2 regions of the Streptomyces sp. NPDC048392 genome follow, and region 2 is predicted to be linked to the other one. Evidence: riboswitches for the same ligand, from Rfam matches in the RefSeq annotation. Region 2 holds a riboswitch; the other holds the start of a gene.
The links. A riboswitch is a leader RNA that binds a small molecule or an ion and turns the genes downstream of it on or off. The one in region 2 is predicted to bind cyclic di-AMP.
Positions count from the first base shown of each region.

Region 1: another riboswitch for cyclic di-AMP. It lies ahead of rpfA (resuscitation-promoting factor protein RpfA); the one in region 2 lies ahead of ACGFYH_RS05710 (NlpC/P60 family protein).

Region 1 is NZ_JBICYB010000035.1:44,803-49,301, forward strand. It holds gene ACGFYH_RS31180 (cytochrome P450) at 1-578, shown strand, start outside; gene ACGFYH_RS31185 (transglycosylase family protein) at 722-1,750, shown strand; cyclic di-AMP (ydaO/yuaA leader) riboswitch at 1,933-2,099, shown strand; gene rpfA (resuscitation-promoting factor protein RpfA) at 2,103-2,831, shown strand; gene eno (phosphopyruvate hydratase) at 3,116-4,396, shown strand.
Region 2 is NZ_JBICYB010000002.1:388,784-393,282, reverse strand. It holds gene pcrA (DNA helicase PcrA) at 1-2,284, opposite strand, end outside; cyclic di-AMP (ydaO/yuaA leader) riboswitch at 2,534-2,710, shown strand; gene ACGFYH_RS05710 (NlpC/P60 family protein) at 2,718-3,908, shown strand; gene ACGFYH_RS05705 (tellurite resistance/C4-dicarboxylate transporter family protein) at 3,935-4,499, shown strand, end outside.

The sequences.
Region 1 (4,499 bases), on a different contig from region 2:
CGATGGCCTTCATCCTGCTCTTCGCGGGCTTCGAGACCACGGTCAACCTCATCGGCAACGGCACCTACGCCCTGCTCACCCACCCCGTCCAGCGGGAGCGGCTGCAGACGTCCCTGGCCGCGGGCGAGCGCGGCCTGCTGGCGAGCGGTGTCGAGGAACTCCTGCGCTACGACGGACCGGTGGAGCTGGCCACCTGGCGTTTCGCCACCCGGCCGCTGACCCTCGGCGGGCAGGACGTCGCGGCCGGCGATCCCGTCCTCGTCGTCCTCGCCGCGGCCGACCGGGACCCGGAGCGGTTCACGGACCCGGACACCCTCGACCTCGCCCGCCGCGACAGCCAGCACCTCGGATACGGGCACGGCATCCACTACTGCCTCGGCGCCCCGCTCGCCCGGCTGGAGGGCCGGACGGCGCTGGCCACGCTCCTCACCCGCCTGCCGGACCTCCGCCTCGCCGCGGACCCGGCCGAACTGCGGTGGCGCGGCGGGCTCATCATGCGAGGCCTGCGCACCCTGCCCGTCTCCTTCACACCGTTCGCGTCGTCCGCCGACAACGTTGCGTCGCCGACGCGAAAGTGACACACGCTCAACTCTGTGATCTTCACGTGATCTGCGCGGCATGAACTTGTGACAAGCGATGATCTGCCTATACGTTCACGGATCAGCGTGGTGCCGAGCGTCATCGGCCGCGCTGCCCCCGTCGTCTCGTGAAAGGTCGTCGCATGCTCTCCGGGAACGGTCGTCACCGCCGCCCCCGCCAGGCTCCCGCCCTGGTCGTCGCCGCCGGAGTGACCGGCTCCGCCATCGCGATCCCGCTGCTCGGCGCCACCGGCGCCCACGCGGCCGGCTCCGCGAACTGGGATCAGGTCGCCGAATGCGAGACCGGCGGCGCCTGGAGCCAGAACAGCGGCAACGGGTACTACGGCGGCCTGCAGCTGTCCCAGGAGGCGTGGGAGCGGTACGGCGGCCTCCAGTACGCCCCCAGTGCCGACCAGGCCAGCCGCTCGCAGCAGATAGGGATCGCCGAGAAGATACAGGCGGACCAGGGCATAGCCGCCTGGCCGACCTGCGGTCTGCTCGCGGGCCTGGGCAACGGCCCGGGGGTCGCGGACAGCGGCTCGGACGCGGCCGGTGACGGTGCGTCGGAGGGCTCGGGCACCTCGGGGAAGACGGACGCCGTCAAGCCGTCCGGAACGCCCTCGGCCACCGAAACGCCCGAGTCGTCCCAGTCGTCCGAGTCGACCGGCTCGTCCCGCTCGTCGGACTCGTCCGCCTCCACCGGGACGTCGGACCCGAACTCCGAAGTGTCCTCTTCCTCGCCTTCGCCCTCTTCTTCGGCGTCATCTGACACCGCCTCCGATGTCACGTCCGGTGACACGGGCCAATCCGTCGAGCCGGACACGTCCGCGGAATCCGGCTCCGCCGCCGGCGCCGGACCGCAGGGCGCCGAGGCCTCGTCCGGCTCGGGCCGGCACCGCGGCGACGGCGCGGGCGAGGGCACGGTGAAGAGGGGGCTCACGGACAGCACGTCGGGGCGGCACGCCTCGCGCGACGCGGAGTCGGGGGAGACCGGGGACGGCTCGTACATCGTGCGCGCCGGCGACAGTCTCTGGGCCATCGCCGACTCCTTCGGTGTCGACGGCGGATGGCGTGCGCTCTACGTCGGCAACGAGAAGGTCGTCGGTGCCGACCCGGACCGCATCCTGCCCGGTCAGACGCTCACGGTTGCGGGCGAATCGGGCGAAAAGTAGGGGGAGTTCGCGTCACGGTTAGAGATCGTATGTCCCTTTTGGATCTCGTGAGAGATAGGTCTCAGAAGCCGTGATCGTCTTTGAAAATCCGCGGAGCGCGTGTCTACGGTCGAGACGCTCGCCATCGCGGGCCCCGACAGCCGCAACGCCGAATCCTGCCAGCGGCCGTACGGGAACAGTCGTCGCGTCAAGCGCCGAAGGCAGGAGCGGGGGACCCAAGGTAAGCGCCGCACCGGGCAGTTGAGCCGGAGCGGCTAGGGGTGGAGCCGAGTTCCGTGAGGAACCCGGCCGGGCAACTCAACCGGCCCGAACCCGACAGCTCACCTCGCAGGCGTCGGTGAGGGGATCAACCATGCTGTTTTCCGGCAAGGGCAAGCACCGTCGCCCGTCCAAGGCCACCCGTGTCATCGCCGTCGCCGGCGTCACCGGTGCCGCCGTCGCCGCCCCGCTGATGGCGGCCGGCAACGCCTCCGCCGCCACCGCGTCCGAGTGGGACGCCGTCGCCCAGTGCGAGTCCGGCGGCAACTGGTCCATCAACACCGGCAACGGTTACTACGGCGGTCTGCAGTTCTCCGCCTCCACCTGGGCCGCCTACGGCGGTACGCAGTTCGCCTCCACCGCCAACCAGGCGAGCAAGGCGCAGCAGATCCAGATCGCCGAGAAGGTTCTCGCGGGCCAGGGCAAGGGTGCCTGGCCGGTCTGCGGCACCGGCCTGTCGGGCGCCGCGTACACCGGTGGCGGCTCCGAGAGCCAGAGCAGCGGTTCCGGCAGCTCGGAGAGCTCGCAGAGCCAGAGCAGCGGCTCCACCGCCGAGCGCTCCACCGAGCAGAAGGCCTCCCGCTCCGCCGAGCGTCCGGCCGCGGAGCAGAAGACCGGGAAGAAGAAGACCGTCACCACCCCGACCGGCAAGAAGGTCGAGAAGGGTGACGGCGAGTACAAGGTCGTCAAGGGAGACACCCTCAGCTCGATCGCCGAGGAGCACGACGTCAAGGGCGGCTGGGCGAAGCTGTTCAAGCTGAACGACGACATCGTCGACGACGCCGACCTGATCTACCCGGGCCAGCAGCTGCACCTCAAGTAAGCGGCGGCCCCCCGCCACTCCCGCCCCGGTGCGTGTTCCCCCGTACGCACCGGGGCGGGATTTTTGCGCCCGGCCCGTGTCGCGTTTCCGTCCTCCGGTTCCGTACCGGTTTCCGGAAACGTCTTTGTTCCGTTCGGAAACAATTTACTCTCGGTTCTGTCCAGCGGGTGGTCGATCGGCTGGCCGATCGCCCGGAGCCGGTTAGGCTCGGTCCCGCAGAGCCGCCGCGGTCCTGCGGGACCCGCGCGTCACACCGAAGCGTCACATTGAAGAAGGAGATGCTCGTGCCGTCCATCGACGTCGTCGTAGCCCGGGAAATCCTGGACTCCCGAGGCAACCCCACGGTCGAGGTCGAGGTCGGCCTCGACGACGGCAGCACGGGTCGTGCCGCCGTTCCGTCCGGCGCCTCCACCGGTGCCTTCGAGGCCATCGAACTCCGTGACGGCGACCCCAGCCGTTACCTCGGCAAGGGCGTCGAGAAGGCCGTGCTGGCCGTCATCGAGCAGATCGGCCCGGAGCTCGTCGGCTACGACGCCACCGAGCAGCGCCTGATCGACCAGGCCATGTTCGACCTGGACGCCACCGACAACAAGGGCTCGCTCGGCGCCAACGCCATCCTCGGCGTCTCCCTCGCCGTCGCCCATGCCGCCTCCGAGGCCAGCGACCTGCCGCTCTTCCGCTACCTGGGCGGTCCCAACGCGCACCTGCTGCCGGTGCCGATGATGAACATCCTGAACGGCGGCTCGCACGCCGACTCCAACGTGGACATCCAGGAGTTCATGATCGCCCCGATCGGCGCGGAGTCCTTCTCCGAGGCCCTGCGCTGGGGCGCCGAGGTCTACCACACGCTCAAGAAGGTCCTGAAGAACAAGGGCCTGGCCACCGGTCTCGGCGACGAGGGCGGCTTCGCCCCGAACCTCGGCTCCAACCGCGAGGCCCTCGACCTCATCCTCGAGGCGGTCAAGGAGGCCGGCTACACGCCCGGCGAGCAGATCGCCCTCGCGCTCGACGTCGCCGCCTCCGAGTTCCACAAGGACGGCTCCTACACCTTCGAGGGCAAGGAGCGCACCGCCGTCGAGATGACCGAGTACTACGCCGAGCTGGTCGAGGCGTACCCGCTGGTCTCCATCGAGGACCCGCTGTTCGAGGACGACTGGGACGGCTGGAAGGTCCTCACCGAAAGGCTCGGCGACAAGGTCCAGATCGTCGGCGACGACCTGTTCGTCACCAACCCGGAGCGTCTGGCCCGTGGCATCGAGGAGGGCGCCGCCAACGCCCTGCTGGTCAAGGTCAACCAGATCGGTTCGCTCACCGAGACCCTGGACGCCGTGGAGCTGGCCCAGCGCAACGGCTTCAAGTGCATGATGTCCCACCGCTCCGGCGAGACCGAGGACGTCACCATCGCCGACCTCGCCGTCGCCACCAACTGCGGCCAGATCAAGACCGGCGCCCCCGCCCGCTCCGAGCGCGTCGCCAAGTACAACCAGCTGCTGCGCATCGAGGAGATCCTCGACGACGCCGCGGTGTACGCGGGCCGCAGCGCGTTCCCCCGCTTCAAGGGCTGAGCGCCGCTCTCGTAGGCAGCGTCGTACGTACGTCCCCGTACGCGGTCCCGTACCGTGTGCGGGGACGTACGCACGTAGGACGACGCACGAATGCGGAGGCGGG
Region 2 (4,499 bases):
ACGCGCCCGACGCCGAGGAGCGTGAGCGGGACGACGACAGCGAGGCCGCCACGCCCGAGACGGGCGCGGAGGGCGCAGGACCGTTCGCCCCGGTCCGCTTCCACTCCAGGTGGGGGGCCGGGATCTCCTCCAGGAACCGCGAGGGCGGGTTGTACGACGGCTGACCCCAGGCGCTGCGCAGCGTCGACCGGGTCAGGTACAGCCGCTCGCGGGCGCGTGTGATGCCGACGTAGGCCAGGCGCCGCTCCTCCTCCAGCTCCTTGGCCTGGCCGAGGGCGCGCAGGTGCGGGAACACGCCGTCCTCCATGCCGGTGAGGAAGACGACCGGGAACTCCAGGCCCTTCGCGGTGTGCAGGGTCATCAGGGTGACGACGCCGTCACCGTCCTCCTCGTCGGGGATCTGGTCGGAGTCCGCGACGAGTGCGACCTTCTCCAGGAACTCGGCGAGGGTGCCGGCCTCCTCGCTCTCGGCCCGCTCCTGCTCGAACTCCAGGGCGACGGCCGCGAGTTCCTGGAGGTTCTCGATGCGGGTCTCGTCCTGCGGGTCGGTGGAGGCCTGCAACTCGGCGAGGTAGCCGGTGCGTTCGAGGATCGCCTCAAGGACGGTCGCCGGTCCGGCGCCGGACTCGACGATCGTACGGAGGTCCTCCATGAGCGTGTTGAACCGCTTGACGGCGTTCGCGGAGCGCGCGGCCATACCGTACGCCTCGTCGACGCGCCGGAGCGCCTGCGGGAAGCCGATCTTCTCGCGCTGGGCCAGGGCGTCGATCATCGCCTCGGCGCGGTCGCCGATGCCCCGCTTGGGGACGTTGAGGATGCGGCGCAGCGGCACCGAGTCCTCCGGGTTGGCCAGCACCCGCAGGTAGGCCAGGACGTCCCGGACCTCCTTGCGCTCGTAGAAGCGGACGCCGCCGACGACCTTGTAGGGCAGGCCGGTGCGGATGAAGACCTCTTCGAAGACACGGGACTGTGCGTTGGTCCGGTAGAAGACGGCGACGTCGCCGGCCTTCGCCTCGCCCGCGTCGGTGAGGCGGTCTATCTCGTCGGCGACGAACTGGGCCTCGTCGTGCTCGGTGTCGGCGACGTAGCCGGTGATCTGCGCGCCGCTGCCCTGGTTGGTCCAGAGGTTCTTGGGGCGGCGGGACTCGTTGCGCTCGATGACCGCGTTGGCGGCGCTGAGGATGGTCTGCGTGGAGCGGTAGTTCTGCTCCAGCAGGATCGTCGTCGCGTCCGGGTAGTCCTCCTCGAACTGGAGGATGTTGCGAATGGTGGCGCCGCGGAAGGCGTAGATCGACTGGTCGGCGTCGCCCACCACGCACAGCTCGGCGGGCGGGACCTCGGCCTCGGGCGGCACGTCGAAGGGGTGGTCCGAGGGAGCGCCGACCAGTTCACGGACCAGGGCGTACTGGGCGTGGTTGGTGTCCTGGTACTCGTCGACCAGGACGTGCCGGAAGCGGCGGCGGTAGTGCTCGGCGACGTCCGGGAAGGCGCGCAGCAGGTTGACCGTCGTCATGATCAGGTCGTCGAAGTCGAGCGCGTTCGCCTCGCGCAGCCGCGACTGGTAGAGGGCGTAGGCCTGGGCGACGGTCTTCTCGAAGCCGTCGGCGGCCTGTGCGGCGAAGTCCTCCTCGTCGATCAGCTCGTTCTTCAGGTTGCTGATCTTGGCGCTGAAGGACTTCGGCGGGAAGCGCTTCGGGTCCAGGTCGAGATCCCGGCACACCAGCGCCATCAAGCGCTTGGAGTCGGCCGCGTCGTAGATCGAGAAGGACGAGGTGAAGCCGAGCCTCTTGGACTCGCGGCGCAGGATGCGGACGCAGGCGCTGTGGAAGGTCATCACCCACATCGCGTTCGCGCGCGGGCCGACGAGCTGTTCCACGCGCTCCTTCATCTCGCCCGCGGCCTTGTTGGTGAAGGTGATCGCGAGGATCTGGCCCGGGTGGACGTTCCGATCGGCCAGCAGGTGGGCGATGCGGTGGGTGAGCATGCGGGTCTTGCCGGAGCCGGCACCGGCCACGATGAGCAGCGGGGAGCCGGAGTGGACGACGGCCGCCCGCTGGTTGTCGTTCAGCCCTTCCAGGAGCGCGGCGGCGTCCAGAGCGGGGCGCGGGGCACCGTCCCGGTAGTGGGTGTCCCGGTCCGGCGGCGCGTCGAACCTCCCGCCGAACAGATCGTGCGGAACCGGCTCCGTTCCGTGATCGTCCTCGGGTGGCGGCGGGTGTTCCTCCTCGTGGCCCCGGGGGGTCTGGAGGTTCGCCAGGAAGCTGTCGTCAAAGAGGCTGCTCATCGCTCTCCGAGTCTAGGGCGCCCCACCGACAACCCGGTGCCACCCCGGAAAACGGCCCGCATCCCGGCCGGGCACACCCTGCGACGCTACGGGCGACGATGAGTGACGCCCGCGGCCGGACGGGAGCGCCCGCACAGAAGGTAACGAAAATGTATCGGGCATATCACCCACCAACCTTCACAGCGGCCACACGAGTTGGCTACGGTGCGGGCAGGCCGCTCGACCCCCTCCGGCGAACCTCGCCGGGCCGTGCGGCCTCCGCCGAGTCCGGCGTGCCCGCACGGCGCCCGGAGCCGGGGACCCAACCGAGACTTTGGGGTGAATCGGCCGACCGCCCTCGACGAGGGGGGCCGCCGTAGGGCAAACCTTCCGAACCGCCGCCCGAACCCGACAGCTAACCCGGTAGGCGGAGCACTGGAAGGAGTCGCCTCCCTTGGCGTCGCACCGCAAGTCGCGTCCCACCGGTACGCGCGTCGCAGGCATACGGACCCCGGCCCTCGCCACGGCCGCCCTCACCTCCGTCGCCCTGCTGTCCCAGACGGCCAACGCCGCGCCGTCGGACGACCGGCCGAGCCTCGAAGAGGTCGAGAAGAAGGTCGACGACCTGTACCGCCAGGCCGGGTCGGCGACCGAGAAGTACAACGCGGCCAAGGAGAAGACCTCCAAGCAGCGCAAACGCGCCGACACCCTCCTCGACGACGTCGCCGAGCGCACCCAGAAGCTCAACGACGCGCGCGAGGAGCTGGGCTCCTTCGCCTCCGCCCAGTACCGCACGGGGGCGTCGGTCCCCGAGACCGCGACGCTGCTGCTCGCGGACTCGCCGCAGGACTACTTCGACCAGAACCAGCTGATGAGCCGGCTCACCGGCCGCCAGAAGAGCGCCGTCGACGACTACGTCACCCAGCAGTCCGAGACCATGCGGAAGCGTCGGGAGGCCACCGCGAGCCTCGAAACGCTCACGGACTCGCAGGACGACCTGAGGACGGCCAAGTCGACCGTCCAGAAGAAGCTCGCCACGGCGCGCGAGCTGCTGTCGGAGCTGACCGCCGAGGAGAAGGCCCGGCTCGCGGCGATCGAGAAGAAGAAGCGGCAGGAGGCCGCCCGCAAGGCCGCCGAGCTGGCGAAGCAGCAGGCCGAGGAGCGCAGGCGGCAGGAGGAGGCCGCCCAGCGGCAGGAGGACGACGCCCGCTCCGGTGCGTCCGGCACCCCGGAGCCCTCCGGCGGCACCGGTGCTTCGGGACCGACGACGCCGGACTCCCCGACCGGGACCAAGGCCGACAAGGCGCTCGCCTTCGCCCGCGCCCAGATCGGCAAGCCGTACGTCTGGGGCGCCACGGGCCCCGGCTCCTACGACTGCTCCGGCCTCACCCAGGCCGCCTGGAAGGCCGCGGGCGTGACGCTGCCGCGCACCACCTACGACCAGGTCGAGGCCGGCACGACCGTCTCCGTCTCCCAGGCGCAACCCGGTGACCTGGTGTTCTTCTACGACGACATCAGCCACGTCGGCCTCTACATCGGCAACGGCATGATGATCCACGCCCCGAAGCCGGGCGCGTACGTCCGCGAGGAGTCGGTCTTCTACGACGGCGAGTCCGCGATCCACAGCGTGGTGCGCCCGGCCTGACCGGCGCGGCTCTCTAGCATCGGGGCATGTCGTCCGGCACTCCTCGCTCTCCCTTGCGCGCCTGGTGGGCGCAGCGCCCACCGGCGGCCGGGGCCGCGGTGATGGCGACCGGCATCGTGTCGGTCGCCCTGCATCTGACGGGCCGCGAGGCCCTGTCCCGGATCAGCCTGGTGCTGGCCTGTGCCGCCTGGCTGCCGCTGGCGGCGAACTTCGGCTACCTGCTGCTGGCCGAGCGCGCGCGGTGGATGAAGCGGGCGGGGACGCCGGGCGCGCTCACCGCCGTCGCCGCGACGACCGTGCTCGGCACCCGTTTCTCCCTGCTGGGCTGGTCGCTCCTGGCGGCGGTGCTGCTGGCGCTGGCGGCCCTGCTGTGGCCGTGGCTGCTGGTCCTGGTGGTGCGGCGCTGGGGACGGAGGATGCCGGGGACGGTGTTCCTGGGCTGCGTGGCCACGGAGGGGCTCGCCGTCCTGGGCGCCACGCTGGCCGCGGCCACCTCGACGGCCTGGCTGGCACACGCGGCCCTGGTGCCGTTCTGGCTGGGGATCGTGCTCTATCTGATCGCGCTGTTCCGCTTCGATCTGCGGCAGGTGG